DNA from 4 places in the Pseudomonas sp. MYb327 genome. Region 1 is predicted to be linked to each of the others. Evidence: predicted binding sites of a transcription regulator. Region 1 holds the regulator's gene; each other region holds the start of a gene.
What was found. The regulator FliA, encoded in region 1, starts transcription of late flagellar genes. The targets are predictions, from matches to a motif close to CTAAAGTTTNNNNNNNNNNNGCCGNTAA.
Positions count from the first base shown of each region.

Region 2: a site for FliA is predicted at 2,371-2,398, ahead of motA (flagellar motor stator protein MotA). Genes of this name have one in related genera too.
Region 3: a site for FliA is predicted at 1,878-1,905, ahead of ABVN21_RS20300 (methyl-accepting chemotaxis protein). Genes of this name have one in related genera too.
Region 4: a site for FliA is predicted at 1,613-1,640, ahead of ABVN21_RS04990 (methyl-accepting chemotaxis protein). Genes of this name have one in related genera too.

Region 1 is NZ_CP159258.1:716,960-720,995, reverse strand. It holds gene ABVN21_RS03235 (chemotaxis protein CheA) at 1-510, opposite strand, end outside; gene ABVN21_RS03230 (protein phosphatase CheZ) at 558-1,346, opposite strand; gene ABVN21_RS03225 (chemotaxis response regulator CheY) at 1,366-1,737, opposite strand; gene fliA (RNA polymerase sigma factor FliA) at 1,904-2,644, opposite strand; gene fleN (flagellar synthesis regulator FleN) at 2,641-3,471, opposite strand; gene flhF (flagellar biosynthesis protein FlhF) at 3,588-4,036, opposite strand, start outside.
Region 2 is NZ_CP159258.1:4,655,873-4,659,908, forward strand. It holds gene ABVN21_RS20980 (toll/interleukin-1 receptor domain-containing protein) at 1-237, shown strand, start outside; gene motB (flagellar motor protein MotB) at 420-1,448, opposite strand; gene motA (flagellar motor stator protein MotA) at 1,451-2,302, opposite strand; gene ABVN21_RS20995 (HDOD domain-containing protein) at 2,469-4,007, shown strand.
Region 3 is NZ_CP159258.1:4,496,129-4,500,164, forward strand. It holds gene ABVN21_RS20285 (heavy metal translocating P-type ATPase) at 1-156, shown strand, start outside; gene cueR (Cu(I)-responsive transcriptional regulator) at 153-566, shown strand; gene ABVN21_RS20295 (PA4780 family RIO1-like protein kinase) at 717-1,610, opposite strand; gene ABVN21_RS20300 (methyl-accepting chemotaxis protein) at 2,056-4,002, shown strand.
Region 4 is NZ_CP159258.1:1,121,854-1,125,889, forward strand. It holds gene ABVN21_RS04985 (Na+/H+ antiporter NhaC family protein) at 229-1,545, shown strand; gene ABVN21_RS04990 (methyl-accepting chemotaxis protein) at 1,681-3,363, shown strand; gene ABVN21_RS04995 (LysR family transcriptional regulator) at 3,460-4,036, opposite strand, start outside.

The DNA of each region.
Region 1 (4,036 bases):
GGCGTTCAGCGAGTCCAGCAGCTGTTCGAATTCATTGTCGGTGATGTCACCCGATTCGCTTTCGGTAATGGCTGCTTCAACCACTTCAGCGACAGGCGCAGGAGCGGCCTCGTCAGCCGATTGCGGCTCGGCCAGACGTGCCAGGGCAGCAAGCAATTCAGGTGTGGCAGCCGTGATCGGGCTGCGCTCGCGGACTTCGCTGAACATGCTGTTCACCGCGTCCAGCGCTTCGAGAACAACGTCCATCAATTCCGAGTCGACGCGACGCTCACCCTTGCGCAGGATGTCGAACACGTTCTCGGCGATGTGACAGCACTCCACCAGCTCGTTGAGCTGGAGGAAGCCGGCGCCCCCTTTTACAGTGTGAAAACCGCGAAAAATTGCATTGAGCAAGTCCGCATCATCCGGTCGGCTTTCCAGCTCGACCAGTTGCTCGGACAGTTGCTCTAGAATCTCGCCGGCCTCAACCAGGAAATCCTGAAGGATCTCTTCATCGGCGCCGAAGCTCATTAATGGTGTGCTCCTAACAGGTCTAAAAACCTAAAAAACCTGAAAATCTAAAATCCCAGGCTGGATAGCAAATCGTCCACATCGTCCTGACCGGACACAACGTCTTCTCTTTTATCGGCATGAATCTGCGGACCTTCACCCTGAGAGAGATGTTTTTGTGGATCTTTTTCTGCAAGCATCGCTTCACGGTCATGTTCGATGCCCGCGAAGCGGTCTACCTGGCTGGCCATGAGCACGAGCTTGAGCAGGTTGCTTTCAACTTCGGTGACCAGTTGGGTCACACGCTTGATCACCTGACCGGTGAGGTCCTGATAATCCTGGGCGAGCAGAATGTCGTTGAGGTTGCTCGACACAGCGCGATTGTCTGCGCTGCTGCGTGCCAGGAATCCATCGACTCGCCGAGCCAGTTCGCGGAACTCTTCGGCGCCGACTTCGCGGCGCATGAACCGTCCCCAATCCGTGCTCAACGCCTGGGCTTCGTCAGCCAGGCTGTTGACCAGTGGCGTGGCGTTTTCCACCAGGTCCATGGTGCGGTTGGCAGCAGCCTCGGTCAGCTTGACCACATACCCCAGACGCTCGGTGGCGTCGGTGATTTGCGACACTTCCTCGGCTTGCGGCATGTTCGGGTCAATCTGGAAATTGACGATCGCGCTATGTAGCTCGCGGGTGAGCTTGCCCACTTCCTGATACAGGCCGCGGTCACGGGTCTGGTTGAGCTCATGGATCAATTGCACAGCATCGCCAAACCTGCCTTTTTCAAGGCTCGCGACCAGTTCGACGGCGTGTTTTTTCAGGGTCGATTCAAAATCGCCCTGCGAAGATTCGTTATGCCCCATAGCTCCCCCGTGGCGCAGTTCAACCGATGCGTTCGAAAATCTTCTCGATTTTTTCTTTCAACGCCTGGGCCGTGAAGGGCTTGACTACATAGCCGTTTACACCGGCCTGGGCTGCTTCGATGATCTGTTCGCGCTTGGCTTCAGCGGTCACCATCAGCACTGGCAAGTGCTTGAGTTTTTCATCGGCACGCACGTGGCGCAGCAGATCGATACCGGTCATGCCAGGCATGTTCCAGTCCGTCACCAGAAAGTCGATGCTCCCGCTGTTGAGCACCGGAATGGCCGTGGTGCCATCGTCGGCCTCGACCGTGTTGGTGAACCCAAGGTCACGCAACAGGTTTTTTATGATCCGCCGCATCGTTGAGAAGTCATCAACGATGAGGATTTTCATGTTCTTGTCCAATTCGACCTCCAAGCAGACTAAAACGCGCCCAGCACCTGGACGCGCCATTTCAATCAATCTGGCAAAGCACTCGATGACTGTCTGGAGTACAACGGATCGAGACCGGCGCGGTTCAACACCCCACCAGCCACGTCGCAGTGCCCCCACACTGCCTTCAGCGCGCTCGCCACTCTCCCAAACGCCCCCGCAAACGGGCCGCGCACTGGCTGTGTAACTGGCTGACCCGAGATTCGCTAACCCCCAGGACTTCACCGATTTCCTTGAGATTCAACTCTTCGTCGTAGTACAGCGCCAACACCAGTCGCTCACGCTCCGGCAAATTGGCAATCGCGTCCGCCAGCGCCGCCTGGAAGCGTTCATCTTCCAGGTCGCGTGACGGCTCGAGATGAGCACTCGCGCCATCCTCGTGCAGCCCTTCGTGTTCGCCGTCCTGCAACAGATCGTCGAAACTGAATAATCGGCTGCCGAGGGTGTCGTTCAAAATCCCGTAATAATCGTCGAGACTCAATTGGAGTTCGGCCGCAACTTCGTGATCTTTAGCGTCACGGCCGGTTTTAGCTTCAATCGAGCGAATAGCATCGCTGACCATCCGGGTATTGCGGTGGACCGAACGTGGCGCCCAGTCCCCTTTGCGCACTTCATCGAGCATGGCGCCGCGGATTCGAATGCCCGCGTACGTTTCGAAACTCGCGCCTTTGCTGGCGTCGTATTTTGTTGATACTTCAAGCAGGCCGATCATCCCGGCCTGAATCAGGTCTTCGACCTGGACACTGGCCGGCAGGCGCGCCAGCAAGTGGTAGGCAATGCGTTTGACCAGTGGCGCGTAACGCTCGATCAGCTCGTACTGCGCGTCACGCGCCGACTTCTTGTAGAGGTTGTAACCGCTGGCCGTCATAGCACGGGTCCTGCCGTTTGTTGCACGAGGCGCTCGACGAAAAACTCCAGGTGCCCGCGCGGGTTGGCTGGCAGCGGCCAGGTATCGACCTTTTGGGCGATGGCCTTGAACGCCAGCGAGCACTTGGAACGCGGGAACGCTTCGTAGACCGCGCGCTGCTTCTGCACGGCCTTGCGCACGCTTTCGTCGTACGGCACAGCGCCGACGTATTGCAGGGCGACGTCCAGGAAGCGGTCAGTGACCTTGGTCAGTTTGGCGAACAGGTTACGGCCTTCCTGCGGGCTCTGGGCCATATTGGCCAGGACGCGGAAACGATTCATGCCGTAATCGCGGTTGAGCAATTTGATCAATGCGTAGGCGTCAGTGATCGAAGTCGGCTCGTCGCAGACCACCAGCAACACTTCTTGCGCAGCGCGTACGAAACTGACTACCGAGTCACCAATACCTGCAGCGGTGTCGATCACCAGCACGTCGAGGTTGTCGCCAATATCGCTGAAAGCCTGGATCAGACCGGCGTGTTGCGCCGGGCTCAAGTGAACCATGCTCTGGGTGCCGGAAGCCGCCGGAACGATGCGGATACCGCCCGGTCCTTGCAACAGCACGTCGCGCAGTTCGCAGCGGCCTTCGATCACGTCGGCCAGAGTACGTTTGGGTGTCAGTCCCAGCAGAACGTCGACGTTCGCCAGGCCCAGGTCGGCGTCCAGCAACATGACGCGCCGGCCAAGCTCAGCCAAAGCCAGGGACAAGTTCACTGACACGTTAGTTTTCCCGACGCCACCTTTGCCGCCGGTCACCGCGATCACCTGTACGGGATGCATGCTGCCCATGTTATTTCTTTACCTTGTCTTGCATAGACGGAGGCCACATTACTGGCTGCGCGTTCTCAACCGGAACAATGCATGGCAGACCATCGATGTAGGTACAAAAACTATTCATTTTTACCTCAGCCAACCTGCTTGGTCGGACTGTGGTAGATGTCAGCGAACATGTCAGCCATGGCTTCTTCGCTGGGTTCTTCCTGCATTTGCACGCTGACGGCGCGGCTAACCAACTGATGACGACGCGGCAGATGCAAATCATCCGGAATCCGCGGGCCATCGGTCAGGTAGGCCACTGGCAATTCATGACTGATGGCCAGGCTCAACACCTCGCCCAGACTGGCCGTTTCATCCAGTTTAGTCAGAATGCAGCCGGCAAGCCCGCAACGCTTGTAACTGTGATAAGCGGCGGTTAGAACCTGTTTCTGGCTGGTGGTTGCCAGGACCAGATAATTTTTTGATTTGATGCCACGACCGGCCAGGCTTTCGAGCTGCATGCGCAGCGCCGGATCGCTGGCCTGCAGGCCGGCGGTGTCGATCAGCACCACGCGCTTGCGCAGCAGTGGATCCAGCG
Region 2 (4,036 bases), 2.2 Mb from region 1:
ATCTGCTCGTTCAAGGCCGGGCCGACAGAATTGCCGCTGTACCTGGACAAGTGGCCAAAACTCAGCAGCGACAAAGACATCGAGTTATTCATAGATGCTTATCGCAACGAAGTGATGCTCAAGCGCTCGATCGCAATGGAATCGGTAACGGGAGGCGAGTCCGCGCGCACCTTCAACAAGACCAATGCCGATCGCTTCCACAGTGACTTGAAGTCCAGGATCATTCGTGGATTCTGAGATCAATGCGCATCGATTTATTCCGGTCTCGCCGATGGTCCGCGTAATCGTTCATCGCCAGCAAGCCGGCTCCTACAGGAGGGGAAACGCGGTACTCCTGTAGGAGCTGCCGAAGGCTGCGATCTTTTGATCTTGATGCACCACAACAAAAAGCCGACATCTCTGTCGGCTTTCTCTTTCAGTTACTGCTTCGGCGGCTCACCCGGTTTCGGCGCCGGATCATCGAACAGGTTCAGACGTTCACGCAGTTCATGTGCCGGCAACGGTTCCTTGTCCGCTGGCAACGCATTCGGATCGACTGGCGTCGTCGGCGCGGTTGCCGGGGCAGCCGAACCTTGCGGTACATCAGGTGCAGGCTCCGCGCCTTGCGAACCTTCGATGGCGCGCTGGGCTTTCTTGGTCAGCACGATGATGTCGATACGGCGGTTGACCGGGTTGAACGGGTGCTCGCGGTCGAACAGCGCCGACGAGGCATAACCCACCACTCGCGCCACTTGCTGGTCCGGATAGCTGCCCGCCACCAACGCACGGCGAGCGGCGTTGGCACGGTTGGCCGAGAGTTCCCAGTTACCGAAATCACCGGTGCCGGTGTACGGCTTGGCGTCGGTGTGACCGCTGATGCTGATCTTGTTCGGCACCGCTTTGATCGTGTCGGCCATGGCCAGCAGGATGTCTTCGAAGTACGGTTTCAGACGCGCCGAGCCCGAGTCGAACATCGGTCGGTTTTCCGCGTCCACGATCTGGATGCGCAAGCCGTCCTGGGTGATCTCGAACAGGATCTGGTCTTTGAATTTCTGCAGCTGCGGATTTTCTTCGACCTTGTTCTGTAGTTCTTGCAGCAACAGCTCGAGGCGCTCCTTCTCGACCATTTCAGCCATGCCTTCGACCTGTTCGGCGTCGACGGTCACTTTGTCCGGCTGCGGCTGGGACTTCACCTCGGGGTTAAGGGTGTTTTCCGGCGCCAGGGTCGGCGTGCCGCCCAAATCGATGATGTATGGCGTGCCACTTTCGGAGAAGCCGATCGGGTCTTTGAAGTAACCGGCGATGGCGATCTTCTGCTCTGGCGTTGCCGTGGACAACAGCCACAACACCAGGAAGAACGCCATCATCGCCGTGGCGAAGTCAGCGAAGGCGATTTTCCACGCGCCCCCGTGATGCCCGCCGGCGATGCGTTTGACGCGCTTGATGATTATCGGCTGGTTATTTTCCATGCTTAACGACCACGAACCGCTTGTTCGAGCTCAGCGAAGCTAGGACGGTGCGCCGGGTACAGCACTTTGCGCCCGAACTCCACGGCCAGCGATGGCGGCATGCCGGAAGCCGAAGCCACCAGCGAAGCCTTAATGGCTTCGTAGACGTTCAATTCTTCCTTGGCATCGTGGGCCAGAGAGTGGGCCAGCGGACCGAAGAAACCGTAGGCGGCAAGAATACCGAAGAAGGTACCCACCAGTGCCGCACCTACGTGCAGGCCGATGGACTTCTGGTCGCCCTCACCCAGGGAAGCCATGGTCACCACGATACCCAGTACCGCCGCAACGATACCGAAGCCGGGCATGGCGTCGGCGATGCCGTTCACCGCGTGCGACGGGTGTTCAAGGTCTTCCTTGAGGCTGAACAGTTCCATGTCGAAAAGGCCTTCCAGCTCATGGGGAGCCATGTTGCCGGAGGACATGATGCGCAAGTAATCGCAGATGAACGCGGTCATGCGCTCGTCCTTGAGGACTGCCGGATACTTGGCGAAGATCGGGCTCGCAGCGGCATCTTCGATGTCGCCTTCGATGGCCATCATGCCTTCGCGGCGGCTCTTGTTGAGGATCTCGTAGATCAGGCCCAACACTTCAAGATAGAAGCCGTGATTGAAGCGCGAACCGAACATGCTCAGGGACTTCTTGAGCACGTGCATCGTCATGTAGCCGGGGTTGGCCTGCAGGAATGCACCGAGGGCCGCACCACCGATAATCATGACCTCGAAGGGTTGGATCAGGGCGGCAATTTTGCCGTGGGAGAGCACGTATCCGCCGAGCACGCTCGCGAATACGACGATGATGCCGATTATTTTAGCCATAGGTAGGAGAGCACTTACTGAGTCGGGTTCAAGGTCATATTCGGAAGTTAAAAAATCTCTTCTTCTACTTATCGGCAAAACTGCGCCAGACTATAGCCAGTTCAGGCGAAAAGCCAATTTGACCCATTCCGGGCATAGATAATGCTGACGATGATCGCCTCCCACCATGGCTAACGAAACGAACGTTCCGACTCCAAAACCGACCACGCTCGAAGGCTGGGTAAAGCTTCTCGATGGCGTGCGCCTGCCGGTTCCGCAACACAGCCACGACCTCGTCTGCCAGGCGATCCGCAACAGTCGCAGCTCGCTGCGCGACATCGCCGAATTGATGCAGGACAGCCCCGCCCTGGCCTTGAGCGTGATCCGCGAAGCCAACCGGCACACCCATGGCAACATGACCGAGCCGGCGGAAAACCTTGAGATCGCGATCAATCGCCTCGGCTTGAAGCGCACTGAAGAATTGCTTGAGCGCATGCCGGTGCTGCCTCAGGCCGAGATTCCAAAAGCCCTGCGTCAGTTACAAATGATCAGCCAGCACGCCACGCAACAGGCCAACGGTTTTTTTGCCAGTCGCCTGGCACGCCTGTGGCAGGACATCCATTGGGGCAGCCTGCTGTTTCTGTCGCCGCTGTGGCCCTTGGCGCTGACTCACCCGCAATTGCTCGAAGACTGGGAATTGCGGGTCATCTATAAAGGCGAGTCCGCGCGCAAAGTCGAAAAGCAATTGTTTGGCGTGTCTCTGCTAAAAATCGGCTTGGCATTGGTGGACATCTGGCGCTTGCCGATCTGGGTGCAACAGGGCTATCGACTTTTGCTCACCGAGCAACGGGAATTGGTGAAAGTCCTGCGCATTGCCCGCGACAGCGAGCACCCATTGCGTCAGCAAAACCGCCTCGATGATGATCCGAACCTGCGCCGCTGGCTCAATCAGCCGGCCAACACCGTGCTGCTGGCCAACGGCTTGGCGTTGTCGGCACAACAGGCCTGGGACAGTCCGCATAGTAAACGCTGGCAATACCTGACCAGCCTTTACCTGCAAATGCCGATGGACGAGTTGCAGCAACAGTTGCACCAACAGGCGGCCAACAGTGCACGCCATCACGCCATGCTCGACCTCTGGCACCCCGCCGAAGCGCTGATCTGGCCGTGGGGCATGAACCGTGTCCATGCCGGATTGCTCCCGGCGCCGGCGCCGACGGCCGAGGACCTGGCGAAGTGGCGCAAACAATGCGCCGAATTGCTGGTCGAGCCGAGTCGATTCACCAACGCCATGCACTTGACCACGTCCGCCCGTGACGCGCTGGTCGCGTGCGGCATGCGTCGGGTGATGATCCTGATGGCCGATCGCACCCACGCCAATCTGCGAGTGCATCAGACCGCTGGATTACCTACAGAAGTAGCCGGGCTGAATTTCTCAGTCAGCCAAAGCAACGTGCTGCAACGCCTGCTCGCGCAACAGGCCCAGGTTCGCCTGACTCCGGCCAATAACGCGCAGTTTTCCGCCCTGCTGCCCAACAATCTGCGCGCACAATTCAGCGGTGAACACCTGTTGCTACGCTCGCTGGTCAACAATGGCCGGGTGATCATGATTGTCGTCGCGGATCAGGGCGGCGGGCCGTTTTCCGAAATCACCGTGCAAGCCTTCGGCAAAACCGCGCAGTGCATCGAAAAAGCGCTGCACAGCTTTAGTGAACGCGGCAAATGAGCCTGCGCTACAATCCTCCCTTTTGTGCC
Region 3 (4,036 bases), 2.4 Mb from region 1:
TTCGTCTATAACCTGATCGGCATTCCATTGGCGGCCTTCGGCTTCCTCAACCCGGTGCTGGCGGGTGCCGCGATGGCGTTGTCGAGCGTTAGCGTGGTGAGCAATGCGTTACTGTTGAAAACCTGGAAACCCGAGGATCTGGAGGACAACCGATGAACATCGGCCAAGCGGCTCGCCACAGCGGCCTGAGCGCCAAGATGATCCGTTATTACGAGTCCATCGGCTTGCTCAAGGCGGCCCATCGCACCGACAGTGGTTACCGGGTTTACGGTGACGACGACCTGCACACCCTGGCTTTCATCAAACGCTCACGGGACTTGGGGTTTTCCCTGGAAGAGGTCGGCAAGTTGCTGACCCTCTGGCAAGACCGCCAGCGCGCCAGTGCCGATGTGAAGGCATTGGCGCGTCAGCATATTGATGAGCTGAACCAGAAGATCCGGGAGTTGGGGCAGCTGCGCGATACTTTGCAGGATCTGGTTGAGCATTGTCAGGGCGATCATCGGCCCGATTGTCCGATTCTCAAGAATCTTGAGTCGGGGTGCTGCACTCCCACGACTAATACCTAACACCTGTAGGAGCAAGCTTGCTCGCGATGGCAGAGGTCCTGACACTTTGATTTTTAATGTGCCGACGCTATCGCGAGCAAGCTTGCTCCTACAGAGGGTTTTGTGACGGACATAAAAAACCCGGCCGAAGCCGGGTTTTTCTTTAGCCGCTCACTGCATCCAGGGTGGAGGCGGTTCTTCGGCCTTGCTTGGCGGTGCATCGTCAGCGGCGCGGGCCGCTTGCTTGCGCTCTTCATCCAGGCGTGCAGCCTCGATCTCGCGCATGATGCCGCCCACGTCGGCCAACTCTTCCGGTTCGTCGAACTCGCCAGTCAGGATACTGGCCGGGTGCAAGGTACCGGCCTCGTACAGGGCCCACATTTCCTTGGCGTACCTGGTTTTTTTCAACTCCGGCGCAAACCGCCCGAAGTAGGACGCCATGTTGCCCACATCCCGCTCCAGCATGCTGAACGCGTGGTTGTTGCCCGCCGCGTCCACTGCTTGCGGCAGGTCGATGATCACCGGACCGGTCGGCGTCAGCAGCACGTTGAACTCGGACAAGTCACCGTGCACCAGACCGGTACACAGCATCAGCACGATCTGCGAGATCAGGTACGCGTGATACTCGCGCGCCTGGTCCGGTTCCAGCACCACGTCGTTCAGACGCGGCGCGGCATCGCCGTACTCGTCGGCCACCAGTTCCATGAGCAGCACGCCTTCGAGGAAGTCATACGGCTTGGGCACTCGCACACCGGCACTGGCCAGACGGAACAGCGCCGCCACTTCGGCGTTCTGCCAGGCGTCTTCGGTTTCCTTGCGGCCAAACTTGGAACCCTTGGCCATGGCCCGCGCCTGACGGCTGTTGCGTACCTTGCGGCCTTCCTGATACTCGGCCGCCTGACGAAAACTGCGTTTATTCGCCTCCTTGTAGACCTTCGCGCAACGTAACTCGTTGCCGCAGCGCACCACATAAACAGCTGCTTCTTTACCACTCATGAGTGGGCGCAGCACCTCGTCGACCAGACCGTCCTCGATCAGGGGTTCAATGCGTTTTGGAGTCTTCATCAGCTTTTATTGTGGGTCCTTTATTACCAAACACGCGAAAGTCATTCGTTATACGGCAATCCACGCAATCGGGGGAGGGGGTGCCGACCTATGAACATTGCCAATGCACACAATGTGCCGTTTTCATCAGCAAAACCTGCGATCCGTCAGCGGTCGCCGAGGATCATAGCCGAGGCCGCAGCACTTGCTATCCAAGGGATGCGAGGGCATTTGTGACAGAAGCTGACATCCGGATTCATACCCCTCGCAGGATTTTTCAAATCAGTCCTCAATTTCCTCCGACAGCCGCCGAAGTCCTAAGTGACAAACTGATTTGTCCGACAATCGTTTCTACAACAATAACGATGCCGCACTCACGGATCCGGGTTCATTAGAACGTTTACGGCTGCCAATAAACCGCGAGTCATCTGCACTGCGTGGGCCTACAAGAAAATCTGGAGCGCGGATGAACATCAAACAGAAGTTGACCTGGGCGTTTGCAATCATCGCCTGCTTGCCCGTGGTGCTGGTCGCCACCCTCGTTGTGCTGAACTTGCGCAGTGATGCCAAGGACGAATTCGTCGACAGCAGCGGTCGCGAAATCCGTCAGGTCAGCAATGCCATGCAACTGTTCTTCGACGGCATCAGCCAAAACGTCGAGTACCTGGCCAAGCAACCGCTGATCACCAACTCTGACGACAGCCTCAAGACCTACATGAGCGCCAACGCCGCCAGCATTCCTCAAGGTGAGGCGGACAAAAAACTCTTTGGTTTCCTGCAGGACCTGGGCAACGCCCACCCGTCCTATGCCTACGCGATTCTCGGCACCGCCGCCGGTGGTTATGTGTCTTGGCCGGACGATGCCAAGCTGGCCAACTACGACCCGCGCCAGCGTCCGTGGTACAAGGCGGCCCAGGCCAAACCGGGCAAGCCGTTCCGTACCGAAGCCTATTACTGGGCGCAAACCGATACGTCCTACGTCAGTACCGTCCGTACCATCGACAACAAGCTGGGCACCAACGGCGGCGTGGTCAGCATCGACGTGTCGCTCAAGCAGCTGACCGAACTGGTCAAGCAGATCAAGCTCGGCGAAAGCGGCTACCTGATGCTGCTGGAAAACACCGGCACCGTGCTGGTCGACCCGAAGCAACCGGAACACAACTTCAAGGCCCTGGGCAGCCTCGGCGAGGGTTATGCGCAACTGGCCAAGGCCGGCAAAGGCCTGGTTGAAGTCGAACTCAATGGCGAACGCTACATGGCCAACGTCTGGCCATCGGAGCAACTGGGCTGGACCTTCATCGGCCTGATCAAGCAGAGCGACGTGATGAGCACGGCGACCCAACTGACCTGGTTGATCGCGATCATCGCGGCGGCACTGGCGGTGATCTTCGCCGTGGTCGGCGCCAGCTTCGCCAGCGTCATCGTGCGTCCGATCCGCAGCGTCGCCAATGGCCTGGAAGGCATTGCCCAGGGCGAAGGGGACCTGACGAAAAACCTGCAAATTCGCGGCAGCGACGAAACCGCGCAATTGGCCAGCTGGTTCAACCAGTTCCTCACCGCGATCCGCAACCTGATCCAGAGCATTGGCGGTGCCGCGACCAAAATCCTCGCAACGTCAAAGAGCTCGACCCAGGTTTCCAGCGACATGGCCGAAGCGGCCGGACGCCAGCGTGAAGCCGTGGACATGGTGTCCACCGCGTTCCACGAAATGGTCGCCACGGCCAACGAAGTGGCGCGTTCCTGCAGTCAGGCGGCCGAGTCCGCCGACAGTGGTCAGCGTCAGGCTCGCGAAGGTCAGCAGCAAATTGATGCCGCGGTGAGCAGCGTCGATCGCCTGAGCCAGGAAATCGAACAGTCGGCGCAGTCAATGCAGCAACTGGAGCGCGACAGCAACGACATCCAGTCGATCCTCGGCACCATCCGTTCGATCGCCGAGCAAACCAACTTGCTCGCGCTTAACGCCGCGATTGAGGCAGCTCGGGCCGGCGAACAAGGTCGCGGTTTTGCGGTGGTGGCGGACGAAGTGCGCGCGCTGGCCAAGCGCACGGCTGATTCCACGGCGGAAATCGATGGTTTGCTGGGCAACCTCGCCAAGCGCACCAGCCAGGTCACTCAGCAGATGCATGCGAGCCTGGAAGTGTCGCAGCAATCGGTCACGCGTATTGGTGAAGCACGCAGCAGCTTCGGGCAGATTCGCGAGTCGGTGGACGTGATCCGCGACATGAACACCCAGATCGCCACGGCGGCTGAGCAACAGCATCAAGTGGCTGAAGACATCAACCGGCACATCAGCCAGATCCATGGTGATGCGCAGTTGGTGGCGGAACTGGCGAACTCGGCGCGGCTGGATTCCCAGAGTCTGGCGGGGTTGTCGAATGAGCTGGACGGGTTGGTGCGTCGGTTCCGTACCTGACCGGCGACCGCTTCGCGGTCGATCGCTGGCACGC
Region 4 (4,036 bases), 400 kb from region 1:
GAATCACCTGTAGGCGCTGGCTTGCCAGCGATAGCGATCTCAATAATACCGCCATGTTCCATGGCCTCATCGCCAGCAAGCCGGCTCCTGCAAAGGATGCGTCCGGCTTTGACAAGGCGGCATCGGTCCGGCACAGTGCGCGCCCTCTAATAAAACCCATATTTCAATCTGCTGGCCGCTCATGCGAACTGCCGGCCGGACTCTTTCCGTTTGTCTCGAGGTAATGAAATGAATGCAGTCATCGCCGCGGTGGGCGTCATGCTGATTCTCAGCCTGTCCCGCGTGCATGTGGTCATCGCGCTCATCGTGGGTGCGCTGGTGGGTGGCTTGACCGGTGGCCTGGGCATCGACGCGACGCTCAAGGCTTTCAACAGCGGGCTCGGCGGCGGGGCGACGGTGGCGTTGTCCTACGCGTTGCTCGGCGCTTTCGCGGTGGCGATTGCCAAGTCCGGCCTGGCCCATGCACTGGCGGACAAGGCGCTGGCCATGGTCGATCGTCAGCACGCGACCGGTGGCGGTCAGGTCAAGTGGTTGCTGATCGGCCTGTTGTGGGTGGTGGCCATCGCCTCGCAGAACATCCTGCCGATTCACATCGCGTTTATCCCGTTGCTGGTGCCGCCACTTTTATATGTGCTGACCAAGTTGCAGCTGGACCGTCGGTTGATCGCCTGCGTTATCACCTTCGGTTTGATCACCCCGTACATGTTCCTGCCCGTGGGTTTCGGCAATATCTTCCTCAATGAAATCCTGCTGGCCAACGTCGCCCGCAGCGGTGTGGATATCAGCGGCATCAACGTCACCCATGCCATGGGCATTCCGGCGTTGGGCATGCTGGTCGGGCTTGGGGTGGCGTTTATCAGTTACCGCAAGAAGCGCGTTTACGACCTGGCAAAGATCGAGCAAGTCGAACAGGTCGCGGTGCAATACAACCCGCTGAGCCTGATGGTCGCCGGTTTGGCGATTGCCGCGGCGTTCGTCGTGCAGTTGCTGCTGGACTCGATGATTATCGGCGCGCTGGTGGGCTTTCTGATTTTCTCGGTGTCGGGCATCGTCAAATGGCGTGACACCGATGACCTGTTCACCGAAGGCATGAAGATGATGGCAATGATCGGCTTCATCATGATCGCCGCGTCCGGGTTTGGCGAAGTGATCAAGGCCACCGGCGAAGTGCAAACCCTGGTTGAAGCGTCGGCCGCGTGGATCGGCCACAGTAAGGCGATTGGCGCTTTGCTGATGCTGCTGGTCGGTCTGCTGGTGACCATGGGTATCGGTTCGTCGTTTTCCACCGTGCCGATCCTGGCGGTGATTTTCGTGCCGTTGTGCGTGCAACTGGGTTTCAGCCCGATTGCCATCGTGAGCATCGTTGGCACCGCCGGCGCGCTGGGTGACGCCGGCTCCCCGGCCTCGGACTCGACCCTCGGCCCGACCTCCGGCTTGAACATCGACGGCCAGCATCACCACATCTGGGACACCGTGGTCCCGACGTTCCTGCATTACAACCTGCCGTTGCTGGCGTTCGGCTGGATTGCTGCGATGGTGCTGTGATTTACCTGCAGGAGCCGGCTTGCTGGCGATGGCGATTTCAACGGCGCCATCGCCAGCAAGCCGGCTCCTACAGTTTTGGTTTTTGTTGCCGTTAAAGCTTTTAACCACGCCAACAAAATCAAAAGAGTGAACGTCATGCGCATGAGCCTTAAGGCCAAAGTCCTGTCCCTTGCCGTCCTCCCGGTGTTGCTCTTCTCGCTGGTCATCAGCCTGACCACGTTGTTCATCCTGCAGGAACAGGCGCGCAAGGAAGTCGAGGAAACCCGCCAGCGCCTGCTCAGCGACGCCAAGGCTACACTGCAAAGTTACGTCGCAGTGGCCATGACCACGATCAAACCGTTGTACGACGCCGCCGCTCAAGGCGATGACGCGGCGCGGGCCCAGGCGATCAAGTTGCTGTCGAATATCACCTACGGCAAGGACGGCTATTTCTTCGGCTACGACTCCAACACCGTGCGCCTGTTCAAGGCAAAAGACCCGGAAGGCGTGGGCAAAAGCTTCAAGGACAATCGCGATCCGAACGGGGTTTACGTCAATCGCGATCTGGTTAAAGTCGCCCAGGACGGCACGCACTACCTGCAATACAGCTCGCCGCTGCCGGGTAACACCCAGGTGCTGGTGCCCAAGCTCGGTTACACCGAATTCCTGCCGAAGTGGGACATGGCGGTGGGTACCTCGGTCAACCTCGACGGCATCGAAGCACAAGTCGCCGTAGTCGAGGCCAAGGTCCAGGAACGCATGCAAGGCGTGGTGCTAAGCATTGTCGGGGTGGCGTTGGTGGTGCTGCTGGTGATCGCGGCAGCCGGGATGTTGTTGGCCAACACCATTTTGCGTCCGCTGAACCAGATGAAAGCCAACCTCGACGACATCGCGGCGGGCGAGGGCGACCTGACCCGGCGTCTGACCATCACCAGCCAGGATGAGCTGGGTGCACTGGCCGGTTCGTTCAACCGCTTTGTCGACAAGATTCACGGCCTGGTGCGCCAGATCACCGAAATGACCTCGCAACTGACCGGGCTGGTGAATCAGGTTTCCGAGCAGGCCAATCGCTCGGATCAGGCGATGGAGCGTCAGCGTCACGAGACGGACCAGGTCGCCACCGCGATCAATGAGATGTCGGCCGCCGCCCAGGAAGTGGCCAAGAGCGCGCAAAACGCCGCGGTTGCCGCCCAGCAGACCGACGAAGAAGGCCAGGCTGCCAAGCGTGTGGTGGCCGGCAGTATCGTGAAAATTCATGCGTTGGTGGATGACATTCGCAGCAGCGGTGTGTCCCTCGACAGCTTGCAAAAAGACGTGTCGTCGATTGTCAGCGTGCTGGGAGTGATCCGCTCGATCGCCGAACAGACCAACCTGCTGGCACTCAACGCGGCGATCGAAGCGGCTCGTGCCGGTGAGGCCGGGCGCGGTTTTGCGGTGGTGGCCGATGAGGTGCGGGCGTTGGCCAGCCGCACGCAAATCAGCACCCAGGAAATCCAGGGCATGATCGACCGCTTGCAGGCCGGCACCCAGTCCGCCGTTGACGCCATGCGCCGCTCCAGCGAAGCGGGCGATGGCACGTCGGCCCAGGCAAATGAAGCGGGTGCATCGCTCGACACCATGGCTCAGTTGATTGCCACCATCAATTCGATGAACGCGCAGATCGCCAGCGCCGCTGAGGAGCAGACCGCCGTCGCGGAAGAGATCAACCGCAGCGTGCATCAGATTGCCGTGGCGGTGGACAGCGTTGCCGATGAAACCCAACAGGGTGCGCAAACGTCTCGCAGCTTGGCGGACCTCGGTCAACGCCTGGGTAGCCTGGTCGGGCAGTTCCGTATCTGACTGACGAACACTTCGCTGTAGGAGCCGGCTTGCTGGCGATGGCGCCCGCAAGAACGCTATCGCCAGCAAGCCGGCTCCTACAGGTCGGGATGTCAGTTACGGTCTATCCCAATACGGCACCTCGCCAAAACACTCGACAAAGAAATCAATCACCGTCCGCACCTTCACCGACAAACGCCTGCTCCCCGGCCAGAGCACGGCGATCTGCTGCGGCTCAAGGCTGTTGGACACCTGATAGTCCCGCAGCACCGGCACCAACGTGCCGTTGCGCACCGCTTCACCAATCAACCACGATGGAAACATCACCAGCCCCAGACCTTGTTCGGCGGCCTGGGTCAATGTGTCGGCGTGATTGCCGGTGATCGGCCCCCTCACCGAGTAAGGCGTCCAGTCCTGCTGACCGTTGCGGAAAAACCAGCGCTGCTGACCGGTCACGCCCTTATAGGCCAGGCATTGGTGGGCAGCGAGATCGGCAGGATGTTGCGGCGCGCCGTGACGTTGCAGATACGCCGGGCTCGCCGCCACTTGAAAGCGATGGGGCGCCAGAATCCGCGCCTGCATGCTTGAGTCGTGCAGCGGACCGATGCGAAACAACAGGTCGGCGCCTTCCTGCAACGGGTCGACGTAATGGTCGGTCTGCTGGATATCCAGTTGCAGTCTAGGGTAGCGCTCG